Regions from separate parts of the Psychrobacter nivimaris genome, predicted to be linked through region 1. Evidence: predicted binding sites of a transcription regulator. Region 1 holds the regulator's gene; each other region holds the start of a gene.
What was found. Region 1 encodes PhoB, which activates phosphate uptake and scavenging genes when phosphate is short. Its sites were predicted from a motif close to TGTCATNAANCTGTCATAA; they were not measured.
Positions count from the first base shown of each region.

Region 1 (8,436 bases):
CGTATCCGTCCTACTTTGAACTATGGTGATTTTGCTGAGACTGATATCGTTATCGAAGCCGTTGTAGAAAATCCAAACGTGAAGCGTGCGGTACTAAAAGAAGTAGAAGGTCTAGTAAAAGACGACTGCATCCTAGCCTCAAACACCTCGACTATCTCTATTACGTTCCTAGCAGAAGCGCTTGAGCGTCCAGAAAACTTCGTTGGTATGCATTTCTTCAACCCAGTACATCGTATGCCATTGGTAGAAGTTATCCGCGGTGAGAAATCATCTGAAGAAGCCATCGCGACTACTGTTGCCCTTGCTTCTAAAATGGGTAAAGTGCCAGTAGTTGTGAATGACTGCCCAGGTTTCTTGGTAAACCGTGTATTGTTCCCATACTTTGGTGCGTTTGACTTGCTACTGAAGCAAGGTGCTGACTTTGCTCATGTCGATAAAGTTATGGAAAAATTCGGTTGGCCAATGGGCCCTGCATACCTAATCGACGTGGTTGGTCTAGATACTGGTGTACATGGCGCAGCAGTGATGGCTGATGGTTTCCCTGATCGCATGAAGCCTGATTATAAAGGTGCTATCCAGCATCTATATGACAATGAGCGTCTAGGTCAGAAAAACGGCATCGGTTTCTATAAATATGAAATGGACAAGCGCGGCAAGCCAAAGAAAGTTGCTGATGAAGCCACTTACGAGTTGCTAAAAGCCACAACTGACAGTGAAAAGCAAACGTTTGACGATCAAGCAATCATTGATCGCACTATGATTGCCTTCTGCAACGAAACCGTTCGCTGCCTAGAAGATAACATCGTAAGCACACCAAGCGAGGCCGACATGGCGATGATCATGGGCGTAGGTTTCCCTCCATTCCGTGGTGGCCCTTGCCGTTATGTCGACCAAATGGGTCTAGATAACTACTTGGCATTATGTGAAAAATACGCACATCTTGGCAAAGCTTATGAAGCGCCACAAAAGATTCGCGACATGGCAGCCGCAGGCGAGACTTTTTACGCAACAGCGTAATAGTCAGTCATTACTAGGATGAAGTGCAGTACGTTTGCTATTTTGCATGAAAGCAATTGAGACATGAATAGTCTCCAATAGCGAACGTACGATTATAGTTGGTTTAGTTTAATGCTAGTACGAGTAAATCAAGCGCAAATGTACCTACTGTACTTTGAGCGGGGTTAACAAGGTAATAGTCGTAAATTGGACTGACTACACTGACAATAAAAATTGAAAAGGAATATGGTATGACAACTTTAAGTCCAAAAGATGTGGTCATCGTAGATGGCGTACGCTCGGCAATGGGCAAAACCAAAAACGGTATGTTCCGTCATGTACGTGCTGATAGCATGTCAGCGGAACTAGTACGTGCGCTAGTAGAACGTAATGACTTTGATACCAATGATATCGAAGACATTATCTGGGGTTGTGTCAATCAGACGCTAGAGCAAGGCTTGAACATCGGTCGTAACATCGGTTTGCTAGCTGGTATCCCAAAGACTGCTGGTGGCCAAACGGTTAACCGTCTATGTGGTTCTTCTATGCAGGCACTACATACTGCCGCTGCACAAATCATGACCAACCAAGGTGATGTATTCATCATCGGTGGTGTTGAGCACATGGGTCACGTCGGCATGATGCACGGTGTTGATTTGAACCCTGCTGCTTCTAAGCATTATGCAAAAGCGTCAAACATGATGGGCTTGACTGCTGAAATGCTAGGTCGTATGAACAATATCACACGTGAAGAGCAAGACGCGTTTGGTCTTGAGTCACATCGCCGTGCATGGGCTGCAACTACTGAAGGTCGTTTCGACAATGAAATCATCGGTATCGAAGGTCATGATGCTGCTGGTCGTCTGCAACTATGTACGGTTGATGAAGTGATTCGTCCAGATGCAACGATGGAACAAATGCAAAAGCTACGTCCAGCGTTTGATCCAAAAGGCGGTACAGTAACAGCGGCAACCTCATCTGCATTATCTGACGGTGCGTCAGCAATGCTAGTAATGAGCGCACAAAAAGCCAAAGATCTAGGTCTAAAGCCACGTGCTCGTATCCGTAGTATGGCTGTTGCTGGTTGTGACGCTGCTATCATGGGCTATGGTCCTGTACCTGCTACCCAAAAAGCATTGAAGCGTGCTGGCATGAGCATCGATGACATGCAAACCATCGAGCTAAACGAAGCGTTTGCTGCTCAAGGTCTATCAGTATTGAAAGGTCTAAACCTATCTGACAAGCAAGACATCGTCAACATCAATGGTGGCGCGATTGCTCTGGGTCATCCACTAGGGTGTTCAGGCGCTCGTATCACGGTTACCTTGCTAAACGCAATGGAGCAGTCGGATACTGAAATCGGTCTAGCAACGATGTGTATCGGTCTTGGCCAAGGTATTGCTACTATTATTGAGCGTGTTTAGTCTTATTTATATAAACAAGATTATTTGAACACTTAATAAGTAGCTACTCGCTAACGGAAAACCTCTAGTCATAACGGCTAGAGGTTTTTTTATGGGTTAAATTAATAGTTAGCCAGTTAGTAAATCACAGAGTTGAAAAACACAGTATTACGGCGATTAAAAATTATCTCCATTGACGCATTCATGAAACTATGACTAAATAAGAGAAAGATGAACCATGGCACTGTTTATGATAATTCTAAAATAGTTTTTAGTTGCAACTGTCAGCCGTACAAGGAGTGTACTATGTCTACTATGATTAATGATCGCACCTATCGAATCGCTCGTGAGAATACCCAAGCGATGATTGTTGATGTGCAAGAGCGCTTAACGCCGCATATCTATGACCACGAAAATATCGTCAAAAAAACCGTTACCTTGATTAAAGGGCTGCAAGCGCTCAATATTCCAATCATGCTCAATGAACAATATAAAAAAGGCTTGGGCGATACCTTACCAGAGCTGCGCGACGTACTTGAAGGAGATAATGCCAAGAGCTTTGAAAAGGTTACCTTTAGTGCCTGCGATAATAATGATTCATGGCACCATCTAGCGCAGCAGAACCGTAGTACTGTTCTGCTTTTTGGTGCTGAGGCTCATGTCTGTATTATGCAGACGGCACTGGATTTATTGGATAATGGTATGCAGCCTGTCATTATTGGGGATGCGGTGGGTTCTCGTTTTCCTTATGACAAAAAGCAAGCCATTCGCCGTATTCGCCGTGCAGGTGGGGTGATTAGTACTGTCGAATCAATCTTGTTTGAACTGTGCCGTAGCCGCGAAGATCCTGCGTTTAAAACCATTATTAATTTGATTAAGTAGGTGGTTAAGCTTTAGTTGCTTAAAGACTTGGATAAATGTCAATTTAACCATTTATCTTCTAATTTATAATAGATAGCGCTTGGTAAAATAAGCGCTATTTTTTTGATAACGGTAATAGTTTTTTAACCATTGCTAGATATCAAACTAACTATAATACCTTGAGCAATGAAACTTAAAATCGCTAGAACTTATAAGCGTTAAAACCAATAACTAGAGAAAACCAGAGAAAATCAATGTCGCAAGCCAGCTCTATATCACTCACTAACTCCGAATCTACTTCACATATCCAAATCGATGATGTCACTCATTTCTTATTGGAGTTAGATGCGCTCAAACGCGTGAATCGCCGCAGCTATGTGACACAGACCACTCGCAAAGAAAACTCTGCCGAACACTCTTGGCATTTAGCGATGGCCTGTTGGTCGATTGCTGAATTATTTGCGCTAGATGTTAATCATGAAAAATTGCTGAAGATGGCGTTAGTCCATGATTTAGGTGAGATTGATGCGGGCGATACTTTTTTATATGCCGATACGCGTACTGATGCACACGTCGAAGAGCGTGCAGGTATTGCCAGATTGCAACGTGAGCGAGGCAATGGCATTAGTGATTTGAGTGAGGTTTGGGAAGCGCAAGAAACAGGAAGTAGCAAAGAGAGCCAGTTGCTCAGAGTGGTTGATCGCTTATTGCCGTTTTTACTCAATCTAAATACCGATGGTAAAACGTGGATTGAGCTTGGCGTTACGCGCTCGCAAGTGGCGGGTGCTCATGCATTTATCAAAGACAGCTTTCCTCCTATCCATGATTGGCTCTCACATAATATTGAATACGCAACTCAGAAAGGCTGGTTAATTGATGCGTAAATCTACATAAGTAGCAGGCATAAAAAAAGCCCAATTAAGCATTATGATTTACGCTTAATTAGGCTGATGTTTTAATTATTTTTATACAGGCGTGTTATTGAGCGTTCGCCATTCCTAGCAACTGTCCCATTTGCACGACGCCGTTGGCTTGCATACTATCTAGCCAGTCAGCCTTTGCTGCTTTTGGTAATACTACGATAGCCGTTGAGCCTAGATAGAAGCGTCCAAGCTCTTCGCCTGCTACAAACTGCATGTCATGATCAGACTCGAATATGTCGTCAGTACGAGCAATCTTGCCTGTCGCGACGGTTTCGATACCAGCGACAATCATAGCACCAACCATCACAACAGCTGCTTTGCCATACTTGGTATCAAACATACAGACCAGACGTTCATTACGCGCAAACAAGTCTGGCACGTTAGCCGCCGTAGTATTGTTGACCGAAAACAGTGTACCAGGCACATAGCGAGTCTTAGTCAATGTGCCAGTAAATGGCATATGCACACGGTGATAGTTGCTAGGCGCCAAGTAGATAGTCGCAAAACTGCCATCAGCGAAATAACTGCCATCTTCACTATCAGCAAGTAGTTGGCCGACATCATAGTGACGACCTTTTGCCTGTAGTAGTTTGTGGTCTTCGATTTGTCCTAGCTGAGAGATAATACCGTCCGCAGGACTCACGATACCGTTTGCAGTGGCGTCGATAGTACGAGCGTCTTCTTTTAACTCGCGGGTAAAAAAGTCATTAAAACTTTCATAAGCGTTAAGGCTTTGGCGTTCGTACTCGTCTAAGCTGATATTATAAGCTTTGGCAAAGCTACGGATAAAGGTGCGTTTGACATAAGGATGGCGACTGGCGGCCAAACGTCCAGCGACTTTACTGAGCTTTTGCTGCGGCACAAGCTGTTGTAAGGTGGTAAATACATTCATAATAAGGCTACCAAAATAAGGTGTAATGTAATGGGGGCGTGTTGGAAATTCGACCATGGCACTGACAGTGGCTAAAATTGCGCCATACTACGTTGTAGATCTAGATAAGGCATGAGCATTATCGTCGTTTTACGCCTTGTCTGGAACAGTTTTAGCGATCCGCAGTACCTATTTGTGAATATCAAACACGCCCTAATAATAGTTAAGTTAATGACGGTATTTTATCATGGACAGCATATTATTGTATGGCCATAATCTGTTAAGGAATTAGTAAATGAAAGCACTCATACAGCGGGTGAAGCACGCTAGTGTGGTCGTCGATCAGCAGTGTATTGGCGAGATTGAGCATGGGGTATTGGCATATATTGGCTTAGGGCATGAAGACGATTTCGCCGCTGCCCAGCGTATGATTGACAAAATACTGACTTATCGCATTTTTGAAAATGACGATGATCCGGCCAAATTTGGTAAACTGGATAAAAACGTTCAGCAGGTTGCTGGTGGGTTGCTTTTAGTTTCACAATTTACCCTAATGGCAAAAACAGACAAAGGGCGCCGACCAGACTTTGGTGGAGCAATGGTACCTGCTGCGGCGCAAGCGTTATTTGAACAATTGGTCGACTATGCCAAAACTAAGCACCCTAACGTGGCAACTGGTCAGTTTGGTGCGGATATGCAAGTGTCGAGCGTCAATGATGGGCCGCTCAATTTTTTACTAGAAATCTGATTTTAGAGTGTCATCAAGCTGTCATAATTAATCCGTTTAATAGGTAGAGACTGGTGAGTATATATCGCCTTTTTACATGCTAGATTTTGTCCTCTAACACCGAGAATGTCCTATGTATAATGAGCAAATTTTGATTGTTGAAGATGAGCCTGCGATTCGTGAAATGGTTGTCATGACGCTAGAGATGGCTGGGTTTGATAGCTTGCAAGCGGCTGACGTGTCAGAGGCGCATCAGCAAGTGGTCGATCATAGACCGTCACTGATACTGTTAGACTGGATGTTGCCAGGTGACAAGAGCGGTGTGGATTTTTGTCGTATGCTCAAAAACGATGAGCTGCTCTCTGAAATACCAGTCATTATGCTAACGGCAAAAAGTGAAGAAGACAGTAAGGTGCATGGTCTTGATGCAGGGGCAGATGATTACATGACCAAGCCTTTTTCGACTCGTGAGCTGATTTCTAGAATCAAAGCCGTACTACGCCGCAGTAGCGCGATGAGCAGCGACAAACCTATCGAAATTGGACAGTTAAGTCTAGATACCAAGAGTCAGCGCGTGACAGCTGCAGGTAAAATCGTTGATGTTGGGCCCACAGAGTATCGTCTATTGGCATTTTTTATGAGTCACCCTGAGCGCGCCTATACACGAACGCAGCTGCTCGATCAGGTATGGGGCGGCAATGTATATATCGAAGACCGAACCATCGATGTGCATATCAAACGTCTACGTAAATTACTGCGACCTTATGACTGTGATACATTGATACAGACAGTACGCGGGACAGGCTACCGATTTTCTAGCCTGATTGAGCCAAGTTAATCTTGTACAAATAATGCCGCAGCGATATTGAGGCAGCGGATAGTGGTAAGGATAAGAAATGGACAAGATAGCGCCAGCACAACGTGAGCAATCAGCTCTATTAGAGCAAATATCTACTCAAAGTACAGCTGAGCAACTCAAAAAAATCGGCAGTGCACTACGAGCCTTGCGCGATGCAGTGATTTTGCTCAATAATACTGACGGTTTAGAGTGGTGGAATCAGGCAGCACAAGACTTATTGCTGCTACAGCCAGAGGACAAAGGTCAAAATATTTTTGACTTTATTACTGTACCTGAGTTCCGCCAGTACTATGAAGGTACAACGATACCCAACGATGGCGTCCATATAGAATCATGGCGAGATCCTAGTCGCTACTTGAAGTGTGAACTGACTCCTTTCGGTGATGAAAAACTGCTGTTTGTATATGACGTGACCCGCCTGCGGCATTTAGAGCAAATGCGTCAAGATTTTGTGGCGAATGTCTCGCATGAGCTTAGAACACCATTAACTGTGATGATGGGCTATCTGGAAAATTTCTCCGATCAGCCAGATATGCCGCCGCAATGGCGTCGCGGTTTTGAGCTGATGACGCAGCAAACTGCCCGTATGAACAGAATTGTGAACGACTTACTGCTACTGTCTAAGATTGAAATCGAAGAGTCACACGAGCTGCATTACATAGATATGACTAAGCTACTAACCAATATCTACGACGATGCACAGGCCTACAACCAAGCATACAAACACATCATTCATTTGCATATAGATACGTATGATGGGCTGTACGGGTCAGAGATGTACTTAAATAGTGCGCTATCCAATTTGGTAATCAATGCGATCAAATATACGCCAAAGGGTGGCAATATCACTATCAGCTGGACAAGGACGTCTGATGGTTGCCGTTTCGCGGTTGAAGATGATGGGATCGGTATTGCGTCAGAGCATATCGCCCGTTTGACAGAGCGTTTCTATCGTATCGACAAAGGTCGCAGCCGTGCGACAGGTGGTACGGGGTTGGGACTCGCGATTGTAAAACATGTATTACACCAGCACGAAGCGCAATTGCAAATCGATTCAGTAGAAGGGGAAGGGTCGACATTTAGTGTGGTATTTCCCTCAAATTACGTCAGATCTGTCACAGCCAATTAATATGATTTCTAGTCTGTATTAGCGTTGGTTTTTCGGCTTCAGTTTTGTGATTAATGCAAACTTAGCACTACTTCAGCTCGGGGCAACGATATACTTTTCTGTATTCGTTAATCCTTTTGCAAAAGCGGATAAGGGTTGACCGCACTGCCATTAATATAGATACCATAATGTACGTGTGTCGGTGTCCCTTTTGCATTACCGCTATCACCTACATAACCGATTACATCGCCCTGATTGACCCAGTCATTGGGGGAGATGTCAGCATAGTCTTCTAGATGAGCGTAGTAATGTCCTGCGCCACCAGGCCCTACCACCACGACTACGCGCCCACCCAATGTGTTTTCACCAACCTTGCTTACCACGCCTTGTGTGGTTGACTGCACGGGAGTATTACGCGGCGCAAAGATATCGATACCTTCGTGGGAGCGGCCTTGACTACGTGCCGCGCCCCAAGTATCTGTCAGGTTTCGTTCTGGTAGTGGACTGGGCAAGCTATTTTCGGTCGGTAGCTCTTGTTGCAATAGACTCAATTGCTGCCATTTGGCAACCACAAATGATTGCGTTTGTTGACTGATACTGGGTAGCAGTTTATCAAAGACAAATAACAGTGCTAGCAATACGATAGCCTTAATTAAGAGGCTTATTAAACGACTGAAAAAAGAAGGTC
Region 1 is NZ_JBHOFX010000007.1:47,319-55,754, forward strand. Features, by position in the region: gene fadB (fatty acid oxidation complex subunit alpha FadB) at 1-1,017, shown strand, start outside; gene fadA (acetyl-CoA C-acyltransferase FadA) at 1,248-2,420, shown strand; gene ACHEVO_RS13185 (isochorismatase family protein) at 2,706-3,281, shown strand; gene ACHEVO_RS13190 (HD domain-containing protein) at 3,515-4,144, shown strand; gene asd (archaetidylserine decarboxylase) at 4,239-5,075, opposite strand; gene dtd (D-aminoacyl-tRNA deacylase) at 5,350-5,802, shown strand; gene phoB (phosphate regulon transcriptional regulator PhoB) at 5,915-6,619, shown strand; gene phoR (phosphate regulon sensor histidine kinase PhoR) at 6,678-7,769, shown strand; gene ACHEVO_RS13215 (M23 family metallopeptidase) at 7,877-8,436, opposite strand, start outside.

Region 2 (8,436 bases), on a different contig from region 1:
CTATGCGACTGCGACTGACTTGGCAGATTACTTAGTACGTCAAGGCGTGGCATTCCGTGACGCTCATGAAGTCGTTGGTAACGCTGTTGCTTTAGGCATCAAAGAGGGTGTTGATCTAAGTGACTTGTCATTGGCACAGCTACAGCAATTTAGCGATGCTATCGGTGAAGATGTCTTCGACTATCTAACGCTAGAAGGCTCATTAGCAGCTCGTGACCATTTAGGTGGCACTGCGCCAAACCAAGTCAAGCAAGCGGTGGTTAATGGCCGTGCTCGCTTAAAAGCCTTTGCTTAATCATTAATTTGCAAATAACAGCCAACTTGCTAACTTAAACTTAACACCCGCTACTTATGCGGGTGTTTTTATTTGTCCTATGACCTCTACTGGTTTGGCCAATGTCATTTTCAAAATATCACTAGTTTTAAGAACTTAAATAAAAAAATTAAACGTAGACAATATTTGTTATACATCAACTACCAGAGACTTTATAACAAATGGATAGAGGCTTGACGATATACATTAGTACCCTTTGCTAAATCTACCAAGACCGTTATCATAGACTCATATGATATTTGATTTAACCACTTAATATAACGAATAAGGAATGCCTTATGACTGAGACTTTTAACCCTCAAGCAAATACTGTGTTTTGCCGTAAATACAAGCAAGATTTACCAAAGATGCCGCATCCACCCTTCCCTAATAAAAAAGGTCAAGAGCTGCAAGAGACCGTATCTGAAAAGGCGTGGAAAGAATGGCTTGAGCATCAAACGATGCTTATTAATGAAAACCATCTAAGCATGATGGATCCTGCTGCCAAAAAGTTTTTAACAGAGCAGCGTGATAAGTTCTTAGACAACGAAGACTATGAGCGTGCACAAGGCTGGACACCAGAAAGCTAGTATTTACTGGCTTTCTACTAGCTACATTTAGTAGTTATAAAAAAACGCGCTTACTATAGCGCGTTTTTTTATAAGGTAAAAACCATAGCCTTTCTTATCAGCCTTCATCACTATCTGACGTTTCTAGCTCATTGGCTGACAATGTACTAACTTGACGAGCAGCTAAGCGATCATTGGCTTCTTGTACCGCTTTTTCGACCATGGCATAGTCTGAATGGCGTACGTCTTGTCCACTGATGTAGTTAATCACTAGCTCTGCGACATTTTGTGCATGGTCACCGATACGCTCAAGCGATCGTAATATCCACATAATATTGATGACTTTTGATACGTGGCGCGAGTCTTCCATAATATAGGTCATCAAAGCACGAATGGCTGACTGATATTCGGTATTGACCACGCTATCATTACGCATCACTTCAAACGCTTGCTCCGCATTCGATTGACTAAAAGCTTCTAGCGAGTTGTTTAGCATCAGACGAACTTGATTGCTCAGATGCTGAACTTCAGCGTAACCGTATGCTGATTTACCTTCTGCCGCAATTTTACTGGCCATTCGCGCAATTTTTACCGCTTCATCGCCGATACGTTCCAAATCGACCACACCTTTACTGATTGACATGACTAAGCGCAAATCACTGGCTGCTGGCTGGCGTTTGGCGACCAATAACAAAATGTGCTCGTCGAGTTCGACCTCCATTCGATTGATATCGAAGTCCATATCGATGACTTCTTGCGCCAGTGTTTCGTCTTTATCGATCAGAGCATGAATGGCTTTGGCCACTTGGTTGGCCGCGCTATCACCCATGTATAAAAATAAACGGATGGCTTCATCAAGATCTTGGTCAAAACTTTTGGAGATATGCTTATCACTTTGCATGAGAGGTATTCCCTAGAATCTATATTTTAATAGCGCGGTGTGCTTGTGAAGTTAGAAAGTCGGCTTATAACATGCTAATCAGCTTTGTCTGCTTGTACCGATTTCAGTCCCAATCAATGTTAGCCATAACGACCTGTAATATAGTCTTCCGTCGCGGTTTGAGTAGGTTTGGTAAATATTTGATCGGTTTCACCCATCTCAATCATGTCACCCAAATACATATAGACCGTGTAGTCAGATACGCGTGCTGCTTGCTGCATATTGTGAGTGACGATAGCGATGGTGTAGTCGTTTTTCAGATCTTCGATCAAATCCTCGATAGCACCCGTCGAGATAGGATCCAACGCTGAGGTCGGCTCATCAAGCAACAGTACTTCAGGTTTGGTCGCGACACTACGTGCGATACATAAACGCTGCTGCTGACCACCTGATAACGACAGTCCTGATGCTTTTAGCTTGTCTTTCACTTCTGGCCATAGCGCTGATTTTTTCAGTGCCCACTCTACGCGATGATCCAGCTCGTCTTTGCTTAATTTTTCATACAGTCGTACGCCAAAGGCGACATTGTCATAGATTGACATCGGGAACGGCGTTGGCTTCTGAAAAACCATACCAACTTGTGCACGCAGTAAGTTCACATCGATGTCTTTACCCAAGATGTTTTTGCCATCTAGATTGATGCTGCCTTCTGCACGCATACCTGGATATAGATCGTACATGCGGTTAAAGGTACGCAGTAGCGTAGACTTACCACAACCTGAAGGACCAATAAAAGCGGTCACTTTTTTATCCGCGATATCGATATTGATGTTTTTCAATGCCTGAAAATCATCGTAATAGAAGTTTAGATCTCGAACTTCCATTTTTGCAGCAGGCATGTTCTTAGGAATATCTTGAATCGTTTGTTTATTAAAATCAGCAGTGTTTGGTTGCTGAGCTTGGGCGCTAGTAGACATGGGTCTATTTAATAGGCTGCCTGTTGCCGTATTAAAGTTGTCAGCAGTCGTGTTTGTACGGACATTGCTTAGGACATCATTCATAATATTTCAACCTAGCTCAATTAATTTCATATAAGTTTAAGTAAATGCTTAGCGTGTAGCGTGCTACGGTCTGGTCTGCTCTCAGCCCTTATTTGGGCTGACCTCTACCACCGATAAATCTTGCCAAAATATTCAACACTAGGACAGACGCGGTGATAAGTAGTGCTGCCGCCCAAGCCAATGTATGCCAGTTGTCGTAAGGACTCATCGCAAACTGGTAAATGGTATTGGGTAAGTTAGCAAGGGGCTGACCCATGTCTGTACTGAAGTATTGATTGTTAAGTGCGGTAAATAGTAACGGGGCTGTCTCACCAGTGATTCGAGCAAAAGCCAATAACACACCTGTGGTCAGTCCCGCGCGCGCAGCTTTTACAGTAACTTGAGTGACCAACTTCCATTTAGGAGTCCCTAGCGCATAGGCTGCTTCGCGTAGACTATTAGGTACCAAGTTCAGCATGTTTTCTGTCGTACGCACGACCACCGGAATAACAATCAATGCCAATGCCAACGCGCCTGCCCAACCAGAGAAACTTTGACCTTTTACCATCAGTGCATAGATAAACAGACCGATGACAATCGATGGCGCTGACAATAGAATATCATTTAAAAAGCGAGTGACCTTGCCAAGCATACTACCTTTAGAAAACTCAGATAAGTAAATACCTGTCATAAGACCAATAGGTGCACCGATAAACAATCCTGAAAACGCCAACATGACCGAACCAACGATAGCATTACGTAAGCCGCCCGCACTCATTGGTGGCGGCGTATCAGCGGTAAAGATTGGTAGCTGTACCATGCCTTGGAAGCCTTCAACAAACAAAGTCACCAAAATCCATGACAACCAAAAGAGGCCAAAAACCATCGCTGACATGGCAAAACCTAAACCTAACTTGTTGGTCAAACGACGCTTGTTATACAGGCTTTGATTGTAGCGGGTAGCGCCGTTTGGCTTAGTAGGTAATGGTGCATTGAGCGCATTGTTACTAGCAGGCATAATATTTATTTCCCATATCTTTTATCAATATCTATCAAGGTTCAATAAATCGGTAACAGACTTATCGGTTACCTGCTTTGTGATCCATACGCATGAGCATCAGTTTTGCTAAAGACAGCACAATGAAAGTGATGACAAATAAGATTAAACCTAGATGTAGTAGAGACGCAAGATGTAGCTCACTAGACGCTTCAGCAAACTCATTGGCCAAGGCCGAGGTAATCGTCACGCCAGAAGTGAATAGGCTTGGACTGATATTAAACGCATTACCAATCAAAAAGGTAACTGCCATCGTCTCACCCAATGCACGACCAAGACCCAAAATTACGCCACCAACGACACCAGCTTTGGTGTAAGGTAAGATAATTTTGAACATGACTTCCCAAGTCGTCGCTCCCATGCCATAGGCTGACTCTTTCAGTAAATCGGGTACGACAGAGAAAACATCGCGCATGGTGGCAGCGATGAACGGTATGATCATAATGGCAAGTACTAGGGATGCGGTAAACATACCCAGTCCCATAGGCGCACCTGCAAACAGCTTACCGATAATAGGCAAAGGCCCGACGTGCTCAATAAACCATGGCTGAATGTGATCACCAAAGAATGGCGCAAATACGAATAATCCCCACATGCCATAAATGATAGATGGGATACCAGCCAACAACTCAATGGCGATGCCAAGTGGTTTTTTGAGGAACTTAGGGCACATCTCGGTTAAAAATATCGCAATACCGAAACTGACTGGAACCGCAATAACAATGGCGATAAATGACGTGACTAAGGTGCCGTAAATAGGCGCTAATGCACCGTATTCATTGGCGACTGTATCCCAGTTATTGCTGGTATAAAATCCCAAACCAAACTCTTGAATACTCGGCCATGCTCCAACAATTAGAGACACCAAAATGCCCCCTAAAGATAGGAGGACGAGTATGGCAAACGCTTTGGTAGAGTTGACAAATAAAGCGTCGTAACGTTTTTGTTTAGCCAGTTGGGACCTTAAGTCTGTCATAAGTGTCTCAGCATTGAATGGGATGAATCGAAATATTAAAAAGATGTATCTTAGGTTTTAACACAACAAACTTAAACGGTATGAGTAACTATATCTATCGAGATGTATTCATCAAATTTGCTGTGTTAAAACCTCTCAAACAACTACCGGAGAATAGTTATTCGAGAGGATAACTTGTCAGTTGCTAAATAGTATTTAGCAGAAACAAATTACTGAGCTGGCTTGTAGACAGGCTGTCCATCACTACCTTTTACTTCGTTCCACTTCTCTTTGAACAAGGCCACTGCCGTGTCAGAGAATGGTACGTAGTCTAGTTCCATGGCGCTGTCATCACCTTGGGTATAAGCCCAGTCAAAGAAGTTCAACACGCCAGCGACTTGCTGAGGATTTTCTGGTTGCTTATGTACCAAGATAAAGGTCGCAGCAGCGATAGGCCATGCTTGGTCAGTTTCAGAGTTGGTGATGACTTTATAAAAGCCTTCTTGTTGTGACCAATCGATATCACCTGCGGCAGCAAACGTCTCAGCAGATGGCTGTACGATGTTACCAGCTGCGTTTTTCAGCGCAGTATGTGACATCTTATTTTGCTTAGCGTAAGCATACTCAACATAACCGATGGAGTTTTTCATACGGTTTACGTAGCTTGAAACGCCTTCGTTACCTTTACCGCCTGCACCAGTAGCAGAAGTCGGCCATTTGACGGTTTTATCAACGCCGACGGTGTCTTTCCAGTCTGGTGAAACCTTAGCAAGATAGTCAGTGAAGTTGAAGGTCGTACCTGAACCATCTGAGCGGAATACTGTTGTGATTGCGGCATCTGGCAAGGTCAAATCTGGGTTCATCGCCTTAATTGCAGGGTCATTCCAGTTGCTAATCTTACCCAAATAGATATCAGCCAACGTTGTGCCGTCTAGCTTCAATGCACCAGGCTCAACACCGTCGATGTTGACGATTGGTACAACACCACCGATGACTGTTGGGAACTGAATCAAACCTGCTTCGTCTAACTCTTCAGGCGTCATTGGGGCATCAGAAGCACCAAAGTCTACTGTTTTTGACTGAATTTGTTTGATACCACCAGATGAACCAATCGACTGATAATTGACTTGGCCACCGGTCGCAGCATTGTAGTCATATGACCATTTCGCATAGATAGGCTGCGGGAACGACGCACCTGCACCTGTAATATTCATAGCGATATTTTCAGCAGATTTAAAATCTGACGTAGCAGAAGATGCTGTCTGAGAGGTTGTTTCAGCTGTTGTCACAGCGCTACTGCTAGTATCAGCAGTTGGCTCCGCCGTATCTGTTGACTTATTACACGCCGTAAGCATTAATGTACAACTGACGGCCACTGCTAATAACGAATAACGCATGTAGGACTCCTGAAGTTTAACAACGGTATAAAAAAGCATTGCTTGTGATATGCGTGTTATCTTGCCAAATCTTTATGACAGTTTAATGACAACTTCTAGAATCCTTCATTCGCTTTACATAATATTTGAATAATTTGTCTACAACCTAGTAATACTAAGCATCCTCATCTATCAACACTCAAAAAAATTATTCACGAAAATATTAAATAGTATGTGTGGCACAGAATATTTGTATCCAAATACTATTAGCCGTTGGTACAGAATTTTGTTAGTATGAAGGCTGATTTACAACACTGACAGACTCGGGGTGCGGTGTATTTTTGGCTCACTTTATTAAACTTACTTTATTAAAGTAGTCGCCTTGATACATTCGCTGAGAGATCACCCGCCGAACCTGATGCGGTTAGTACCGACGCAGGGAAGTCTTAAGCACTTTGTTATTTATGACAAAAGGCGCGTAGAAATACATTTTTATCGTCACTACTGTCTTAATATGCGTAATGCATAGCCAGATAAGAAGAGAGGATATAAAGCTGCGTCCAATATTTGATGAGCACCATGCGCGACGATACTTTTTGGTCGAAGTTGTGGGTTCATGATATAAACTTGTCTAGATGATGGATGCCTACCCCCGCAGATACTGGCGGTGTTGATTTTATTCAAAAACCAACACGCTAGGACAGCATATGACTACTGCAGACACTACCTCAATTGCACCGAAAGCCCAAACGCATAACCCAGCCGACAACTCAACGCTTGCTTCAAATGCTGCTGACACGACCAACGTCAAAGCAGATAAAAAAGCAGATGCGTTAAAAACCCCTGCTCACCGTGCCGCAAGTGATGCCCGTTTCGAAGAAGATGCGCGCGACTTGCACCGTATTTTACCTGCCTCAAGAAAAGTCTATATCGAAGGCTCAAGACCTGACATCCAAGTACCAATGCGTGAAATCAGCTTGGCTGATACGCCTGTTGGTGGCACTGGAGATAAAGACGGTGAGCATAATCCACCGTTTTATGTGTATGACACTTCAGGTGTATATACTGACCCTAATGTCGATATCGACCTCACACGTGGATTGCCAAAATTGCGTGAAAGCTGGATCGCAGAACGCGATGATACTGAGCAGTTAAGCGGCTTATCTAGCTCATATGGACAAGCACGTGCTCGCGATATCAGCACTGCCAATCTTAGATTTGCTCATATTGATAAACCGCGTCGCGCTAAAGCAGGACAGAACGTTACGCAAATGTACTACGCGCGCCGTGGCATCATCACTCCTGAAATGGAATATATCGCCATACGCGAAACGCAAAAGCAGCATGAACTGACCGATATGCGTCAACACGATGGCGAAAGCTTCGGTGCCAATACGCCTCAAATCATTACTCCTGAATTCGTTCGCGATGAAGTGGCGGCTGGACGCGCAATTATCCCAAACAACATCAACCACCCTGAATCTGAGCCGATGATCATCGGGCGCAATTTCTTGGTGAAAATCAATGCCAATATCGGTAACTCAGCGCTGGGTTCGTCTATCGATGAAGAAGTGTCCAAAATGACGTGGGCAACACGTTGGGGTGCGGATACCATCATGGATTTATCAACGGGTAATCATATTCATGAAACCCGTGAATGGCTAATCCGTAACTCTCCTGTGCCGATTGGTACGGTACCGATTTATCAAGCATTAGAAAAAGTCGATGGCGTCGCTGAAGACCTAACGTGGGAGATATTCCGTGATACGTTGATTGAGCAAGCAGAGCAAGGCGTAGATTACTTTACTATCCACGCTGGCGTACTATTACGCTATGTACCACTCACCGCAAAGCGTCTGACAGGTATCGTCTCACGCGGCGGCTCTATCATGGCGCAGTGGTGTCTGGCGCATCATAAGGAAAGCTTTTTATACACGCATTTCGAAGATATCTGCGAGATTATGAAACAGTACGATGTAGCATTTAGTCTAGGTGATGGCCTACGTCCTGGTTGCTTACAAGATGCCAATGATGAAGCGCAGTTCGGTGAGCTACGTACGCTTGGTGAATTGACCAAAGTCGCATGGGAGCATGATGTACAGGTGATGATCGAAGGCCCTGGACACGTGGCGATGAACCGGATCAAAGAAAACATGGACTTGCAGCTTGAGCTATGTGCTGACGCGCCTTTCTATACTTTAGGGCCATTAACGACAGACATCGCTCCAGGCTATGACCATATTACT
Region 2 is NZ_JBHOFX010000003.1:461,650-470,085, forward strand. Features, by position in the region: gene argH (argininosuccinate lyase) at 1-295, shown strand, start outside; gene ACHEVO_RS08675 (oxidative damage protection protein) at 613-903, shown strand; gene phoU (phosphate signaling complex protein PhoU) at 1,001-1,783, opposite strand; gene pstB (phosphate ABC transporter ATP-binding protein PstB) at 1,903-2,739, opposite strand; gene pstA (phosphate ABC transporter permease PstA) at 2,912-3,820, opposite strand; gene pstC (phosphate ABC transporter permease subunit PstC) at 3,882-4,835, opposite strand; gene pstS (phosphate ABC transporter substrate-binding protein PstS) at 5,045-6,211, opposite strand; TPP riboswitch at 6,505-6,649, shown strand; gene thiC (phosphomethylpyrimidine synthase ThiC) at 6,898-8,436, shown strand, end outside.
Region 2: pstS (phosphate ABC transporter substrate-binding protein PstS) is a predicted target of PhoB. The motif match lies at 6,284-6,302, and genes of this name have one in related genera.

Region 3 (8,436 bases), on a different contig from region 1:
CTGGATGAAACTCGGTATATAAACGTGAGCCTGCCTGACGCTTGCGAGATTTTAGCAAGCCTAATTGCTCGTAATGGCGAACCGTATCTTTGGTCGTATTGGCCTTTGCTGCTAGCTCACCAATCAATAGAAACGATGTATCAAGTGCCATAATAACCTCTTATTTTTTTCGCTATGATAATCATAACTCTGGTTGCCAAGGCGATTCGCTATCCAGTAATGATACAGCTAACGGTTTATGAGAGTGCCTTTGCCATGGCACAGACTGGCTGCCTATTAAGTTGTCTAACTGAGCTAGGAAATCAGCACGTGGTAAAGTAGTGGCACCTAAACTCATTAAATGATCGTTCGGTAATTGACAGTCGACGAGTGCGACATCACTTTGCTCACACAGGCGCATCAGACCCCAAAACGCTAGCTTTGACGCATTAGATGCTCGATGAAACATTGATTCACCAAAATAGATGCCGTTTATTTTTAACCCGTATAATCCGCCAATCAGTTGACTTGCTTCGTCCCAAACTTCAATGCTATGAGCAAAGCCTTGTGCATGCAGTTTGGTATAAGCTTCAATCATCTCATCATGAATCCAAGTATGCTCGCCTTCAGGCTGATTGTCATTAAGGCCATCACTGCGCGGTAAGCTACAGGCATGTATGACATCGTCAAAAGCTTGATTAAGCGTCACTTGCCAACGTTCGCGATTTGCTTGCTTACGTAGAGACTTACTCGGTTGATAGGCAGAGGGGACAATCACGCAACGTGGCTCGGGACACCACCAAGCAATAGGTTCATCTTCGTTAAACCAAGGAAACAGCCCTTGAGCATAGGCTGATATCAGCGTTTCAGGTGCTAGGTCACCGCCCATAGCGACGATACCAATACCATCAGGATCGATAGAAATAGGATCGGGAAAGTCATAACGCCCAAGACTTTTTAAAGTCTCAGGCGTAATCTGTTTATCGTGCTGTTGAGTAAAGTTGCCCATTTAGGTTTCTTTATCTGCAGTTAGTGTTGAATCATAAGTGTGATCACGAGCGACGGTTTCGCCCAATGCATCCAAGTACTTTTCAGCATCTAGCGCAGCCATACAGCCAGTGCCAGCAGAAGTGATGGCTTGACGGTAAACGTGATCAGCTACGTCACCTGCGGCAAACACACCTTCGATACTGGTCTGAGTGGCATTACCATTCAAGCCACTATTAACGATCAGATAGCCATCTTTCATGTCTAATTGACCTTTGAACAAGTCAGTATTTGGCTTATGACCAATAGCGACAAACATACCCATTGTATCTAGTTGCTTAGTGCTGCCATCAATCATCGATTCGATAACGACGCCATTGACGCCCATATCATCACCGACCACTTCTTTCACTTGGTGGTTCCATTCGATTTTGACATTACCATTCTTAGCTTTTTCAAATAACTTGTCTTGCAAGATTTTTTCAGAGCGTAAGCTGTCACGGCGATGCACTAAGGTCACTTCAGACGCAATATTAGACAAGTATAAAGCTTCTTCAACCGCTGTATTACCACCACCAATTACCGCAACTTTTTGGTTTTTATAAAAGAAACCATCACAAGTAGCACAGGCTGATACACCAAGCCCTCTAAATTTGGTTTCTGACTCTAGTCCCAAGTACTGTGCAGAGGCACCAGTTGAGATAATGAGCGCGTCACAAGTATAGCTACCGTTGTTGCCTGTCAACTGAAAAGGACGCTCGTTTAGGTTTACTTCGTTGATATGATCATAGACCAGCTCAGTACCGAAACGTTCAGCGTGCGCTTTCATCCGTTCCATCAATGCAGGACCTGTCAAATCATGCGCATCGCCTGGCCAGTTGTCGACTTCAGTAGTGGTGGTTAATTGTCCACCGACTTCCATACCAGTGACCATAACTGGCTTAAGGTTGGCGCGTGCTGCATAGACTGCGGCAGAGTAGCCAGCAGGGCCTGAGCCTAAAATAATGAGCTTTTCGTGACGTGGAGCAGTAGTGTCAGTTGCCATGAGTTGTTCCTTGCTAAATATACGAATTAAAAATGTAAGTTATAAATATAATAAAAGACGAATATCAAAAATGACTACGAATATGCTTCTTCTAATTGCTGTGTGATAATAACATAAGGGCACAACGCACAAAGTGCAAGTTTGCTAAAACAAACACAGGTATCATTAGAATCAAAGAATAAATAACTTTAGAACATAAGTGCGAAAACAGATGCTATTTTATAGAATTTAGGCAATACAGTTAGCCATATTTTGCCACTATTGTTTCGCTAACCAGCTGTTTTCTTACGCAAAGTGTCTACTGATTTATTTTCTTACCCGCTTTCTTGATAAGACTGTCGCCACTGCACCTATGTATTTGTTATTATAAGAAGTTATGCCAAGTGTAGTAGGGGCCAGGCGATAACGGTTGTTTTAAGGCTCTATGATCGGCACATGCCAAACAAACACTTCGCTCGGTACATTTATGTCAACACTTTATGTCAGCATGATTAGGCTTAGTCATGCATTGGCGACCATTTAGTATTAATAACAAGGCAGATCTTACGTGATATCAGCACCGCTTATTGAGTATTTAAAAAAGGGAATGTTTACCCTCCTTGGGTTAATACTGGCCGTTTATCTGTTTGTCATTTTGATGACTTATACAGGCAATGATCCTAGCTGGTCGCACATCAGTAGTGATATGACCACGATTAATAACATGGGTGGCGAGGCAGGCGCATGGTTATCCGATTTGCTTTATAGCTTTTTTGGGTTTGGTGCTTGGTGGTTTTTGGCGTTTGTGGTTTATGAATCTATCTTGATTTGGTGGGAAAACAAGCCTACGTTTTGGCTCATGCGATTGGTCGCTTATGTGTTTTTACTATTAAGTGCTAGCGCATTATTTGCACAATTGGTCTCTCTAGTTCAGCAAGTCACAAATCCTGACGCAATCGGCCTCGAAGGTGTCGCTGGTGGTATCATCGGGCTAGAGTTACAGGCGCGTTTGGCACAGCTGCTATCGCAGTGGGGGAGTGTGGTTTTCTTAGCAGTATTCGTTGTGATTACCGCTACGTTTGCCTTTAATATCCATTGGATGACGATATATCAAAAGGTTCGTGCGCTGTCGTGGCTTGGCTCAGGTGTAAAAAGTCAGGATGCTATCGACGTTACTGAACCGAGCATTGCATCACAAGATGATAGCCAGAAATTAGATAAATCGGTAGATAAAAAAGTAGAGCATGAGCAGCTGCCACTTGAGTTACAGTCTGCGGAAAATACTAGCGGTGCTCAAGACGTCAGCAGTAGTGGACGTTTCGGTAGTGTATTGTCAGACTTTTTGGCAACCTCAGGATTGGCAGATAGTGTCAAAGCCTCTGTCATCGCAGCAAAAGCAGCGGCGATACCCAATAGCTCAAAAAGTGATCAGGCAAATACCGATACAGAAACGCTTAACGCTGCTACTGATAATACAGCCAACAATGCAGTCCAGCCATTAGTTTCAAATTTGGCTGCACCTATTGCGCGCAAAGTCGAGCCAAGCTTTGCATGGAATGACGCCAATACGGTCGATGACTTACTTGCAAGTGAGCAGATGGCTTACAGTGCTAGTGGCATGAGCAGCTCGGCTATGCCTGTACCCAACTATTCCCAAACAGGTACTAGTACCACAGCATCGTTAGAGAAAGTAGTACCTGCTACTGTAGTAACTACCACGACGGAATCGGTTGATGAGTCAGTGAGTAGTAATTTAGCCAGTCAGCCAGTCATTGAACCTACTGAGCCTAAAATCCCTACGACACATGAGACTGCGGAAGTAGATAAGCTAGCAGAAGCATGGTTGGCAGAGCATGCTGATATATCAGAATCTGCGGAATCTGTTGTAGAAACGTATGAAGACTCTAAGCCTGTTCAGGAAACTGTAGCAGCTGAGCCAGTAGTACCAGAGAAGACTCCAGAACCTATCGTAGAAGAGCCTATTAGCTTTGCCCAGGAGTCAGCCAATCAACTGTCTGTTACGCCTGTAGAGTTGCCACATACTGAAAAGACAGCAGTAGTCTCTGAGCCTGAAGTTGCTCCGATAACAGTAGAGACGGAGCCTGCATTGTCAGATGTGCCAGACGTTTCAGACATGACACCAACCAATACGCCTCCTGCCAATCCAAAAGCAGCGCCAACGGTGGAAGTGACCAGTCCAGTCTCAAATGTACAGCCTGAGCCTAAAACGCCCGCGCAACCATCTGTTAGTTTTGCTGTCCCAGAGGGTGATAGCAGTAACCATATCACTGATATGATGCCAGAGGACGACAGTGATGACGACACCAATGTACCGGTCATGCCGCATATTAGTGATGACGCAGCCTTCAGTCAAAAGTCGCGCTCGATGCAAACGGCAGCTTATCGCAGCAGCCTGACGCCTATTCCAGAAGTGTCTATATTGGATAAGCCTGATCCTGACCGCAAGCCTAGCTACACTGTGGCTGAGCTTGAAAAACTGTCTGAGTTATTAGAAATTAAACTACAAGAATTTAACGTAAAAGCCTCTGTGGTTAATGCTATCCCTGGCCCTGTCGTCACTCGTTTCGAAGTGGAATTGGCTGCTGGGGTGAAGGCTAGTAAAGTCACAGGTATCTCGCGTGATTTAGCGCGTTCACTATCAATGGCTTCTTTGCGTGTGGTAGAAGTAATTCCAGGCAAACCCTACATCGGTATCGAAGTGCCTAACAAGAAACGTGAAATGGTACGTTTGATTGAACTGCTCAATACAGAAACGTTCAAAGACCCGAAAGCGCAGATTAGCATGGCGATGGGCAAAGACATCGGTGGAAACCCAATCATTACCGACCTTGCGCGTGCGCCGCATATGCTGGTCGCTGGTACCACAGGCTCTGGTAAGTCAGTATTGGTCAACTCGATGCTACTATCAATGCTACTCAAATATACACCCAATGAGCTTCGTCTTATTTTGATTGATCCAAAGCAGTTAGAGCTTGCTAACTATAATGATATTCCGCATTTACTAACGCCAGTAGTCACCGATATGACGGAAGCGGCCAGTAGCTTGTCATGGTGTGTGGCCGAGATGGAACGTCGCTATCAGCTGATGAGTTTGCTAAAGGTTCGTAAGCTCAATGAGTTTAACAAGAAGGTCATCGCGGCGGAGAAGTCAGGCAATCCAATGCTCGATCCTCTATGGCGACCAAATGACAGCGTAAGTATTAGCCAAGCACCCAAGCTAAAAACCTTACCCATGATTGTCATTGTCGCGGATGAGTTCGCCGATATGATTATGCAGGTCGGTAAACAAGCTGAAGAGCTCATCACACGCTTGGCACAAAAATCGCGTGCTGCTGGTATTCACTTAATGCTAGCGACTCAGCGTCCGTCAGTCGATGTCATTACGGGTCTGATTAAAGCCAACATCCCAGTGCGTGCAGCACTACGAGTCAACTCAAAAGTCGATTCACGTACGATTCTAGATAGCGGCGGTGCAGAGGACATGCTGGGTAACGGCGATATGTTGTTCTTGGGACCAGGGCAAATTGAGCCAGATCGTGTACATGGTGCCTATGTCAGCGATGAAGAAGTTAACCGTGTCTGTGACGCTTGGCGTGAGCGCGGCGCTCCTGATTATATTGATAACATGGCAGGCAACTTTGAATTGTCTAGCCCAGGCGGTGGTAGTACAGCCAATGCCTCTGGTGAAGATGATGATTTATATAATGATGCCGTGGCCTTTATCATGGAAACACGTAAAGTTTCTGCTTCAAGCATTCAGCGTAAATTCAGCATCGGCTACAACCGTGCCGCGCGTATTGTCGACTCTATGGAAGAAGCTGGATTGGTCAGCTCGATGGGCAAAAGTGGCAAACGTGAACTATTGATGTAGGATTAATCCTTAAGTTGATAACGAGAAAGCGAGTCATGTGAATGGCTCGTTTTTTTATGGAAGAAACTTAATAATGCTTTTATAAATTGTGGGTTTAGAAGTAAGCTCTTATTGTTCAATATGCTCTAGGGCGCGAAGTGTAGATTCGTATACTGGCTTATTAACTAGCGAAATCGACCAGATGACTAACGAGTCCGTTTATCAAATATCAGGCACGGTTTTTTATACTAAACTGACAGGAGTTTATGAAAAAATAGTCATTAGTTTTAGAAAGTATGCGTGCTACATAGTCTTAATAAAATTACTCTCCAAGGAAGGTTAGTTATGTTTAAAGAATATACTCAGTATGATGGGTTAGCCTTAGCGGCATTGGTCAATTCAGGTGAGGTCAGCGCGAAAGAATTGCTAGACGCTGCTGTCCATCAAGCCAATCAAATCAACCCTAAGCTAAATGCCATTGTACATCGATTTGATGAGCGCGCTTACAATGCCGCGCAGGCAGGTTTGCCTTCAGGTGTATTTACTGGCGTGCCGTATTTACTAAAAGATTTGTCATTTAGCTTCGCCGACGAACCTATTACGATGGGTAGCCGCAGTGTCAATATTATCTCAGAAAAAGACAGTGAAATCGTCAAACGGATGAAAGCGACAGGCGTTAATACCTTTGGCAAGACTAACACGCCTGAGTTTGGTTTGATTATCACCACTGAGCCAAAAGCGCATGGTGCTACTCACAATCCTTTTAAAAAAGGCTACAGTTCTGGCGGCTCGTCAGGAGGTAGTGCAGCAGCAGTTGCGAGCGGTATTGTCCCGATGGCAGGCGGCGGTGATGGTGGCGGCTCGATACGTTTTCCATCTGCTTGGTGTGGTACGTTTGGGTTAAAGCCAAGCCGTGGACGTAATCCAATGGGCCCTAATCTTGGTGAAGGCTGGGAGGGGGCAGTGGCTGACCATGTGATTACGCGATCAGTGCGCGATAGTGCGGCGATGCTAGATGCCACTAGTGGAGCAGAGATTGGCGCCCCTTATGTTATAGCTCCGCCAGACGGTACGTTTCTGCAAGCGGCAATGCGTGCACCGCGAAAGCTAAAAATCGCTTTGCATCAGCAGCCTTTGATAGCCAATACGATAGTGGACAAAGAGGTGCTGGCGGTACTTGAGCAAACGGCTAAGCAATTAGAGTCTATGGGTCACGAGGTAGTACCAGCCGAGCCAAATATTAATATTGAGCAGTTTTGGCATGACTTTATCGTGGTGGTCTGCGCGCATACGGCTTTTACGATTGATAATATCGAGCGTGAGTTTGGTGTTGACCACGTCAAAAACCTAGAGCCACAAACTTATAATATGGCACTGCTTGGGCGTTCGCTATCAGCGGTTGATTTGGCACATGCCAAACATGGCTGGCATCATAGCCAGTATCAGACGGGTCTATTGCTAGAAGGCTACGATATGATTTTGTGCCCGACTGTGCCCACGCCTGCGGTAAAGCATGGTGTACTACCGCCCAGTCGTATGGATGAGATGATGATGCGTAGCGCCGAGGTGCTTAACAAGGGCTTTAATATGGGTAGATATGCCTTTAGCTCAGGCATGATAGAAAAGCTCAGCGCACCTGTATTAGGTAAGATGGGTTTTACGTTATTGGGTAATGTTACGGGGTTACCCGCGATGTCAGTACCCGTCGGTATGAGCAAAAAAGGCCTACCGATTGGCATGCAATTAATCGGACGTATGAATGATGAAGCGACATTATTCAGCGTGGCAGGTGAGATGGAGCGCGCAGGTTTATTTACCAAACACGCTTTTGAGAAGTAGGGTTAAGCTATAGTTTGGATTGATAGCACTCAATCAAAGCGATAAATATCCATACCCAAACTATGATGGGCCATACTTTGATGAACGACAGAAACGCGCTGACCAGTACCTAATGCAAAAAACAGCGGTAGCAAGTGCTCATCACTTGGATGAATGTCCTTGTAGTCTGGGTATTGCTGCCAGTCGAGCGCCGTGGGAATATCTATTTTGAGCTGCTGCAACAACCACTGCTTAAATGCTTTGGCTGCTTGATCGATGCTGTCAGCTTCCCAGCGCAATGCTTGCAAATTATGCGTAATGTTACCTGAGCCAATGACGAGAATTTGCTCATCACGTAGATGTGCTAACTGTGCCCCTAACTGATAGCAGGCAATACTGTCATAATGCTGTGGTAGTGATATCTGTATGATAGGCACATCGGCTTCTGGATACAGATGTCTGAGCGGCGCCCAAACGCCATGATCACAGGCACGTACTGGATTGACACTACAAGTAATACCACGTGCGGTCAGCTGCTGAGCAAGTGTCTCAGCCAGCGCTGGTTGGCCTATAGCAGGATACTGAATGTCGTAAAGTTCAGGCGAAAATCCTGAAAAGTCATGCCACGTCTTTGGCTGTGGATTACTGCTAATCTCTAGCTTTGCTGACTGCCAATGCGCTGACATAATGACGATGGCTCGTGGCTTAGGTAAGTTTTGACCGATACGTGCCAGTGCACTGGTCGTCGCAGACTGCT
Region 3 is NZ_JBHOFX010000006.1:1,086-9,521, forward strand. Features, by position in the region: gene ACHEVO_RS12190 (MerR family transcriptional regulator) at 1-151, opposite strand, end outside; gene aat (leucyl/phenylalanyl-tRNA--protein transferase) at 182-988, opposite strand; gene trxB (thioredoxin-disulfide reductase) at 989-2,011, opposite strand; gene ACHEVO_RS12205 (DNA translocase FtsK) at 2,559-5,882, shown strand; gene ACHEVO_RS12210 (amidase) at 6,207-7,700, shown strand; gene ACHEVO_RS12215 (DODA-type extradiol aromatic ring-opening family dioxygenase) at 7,730-8,436, opposite strand, start outside.
Region 3: ACHEVO_RS12205 (DNA translocase FtsK) is a predicted target of PhoB. The motif match lies at 2,489-2,507, and genes of this name have one in related genera.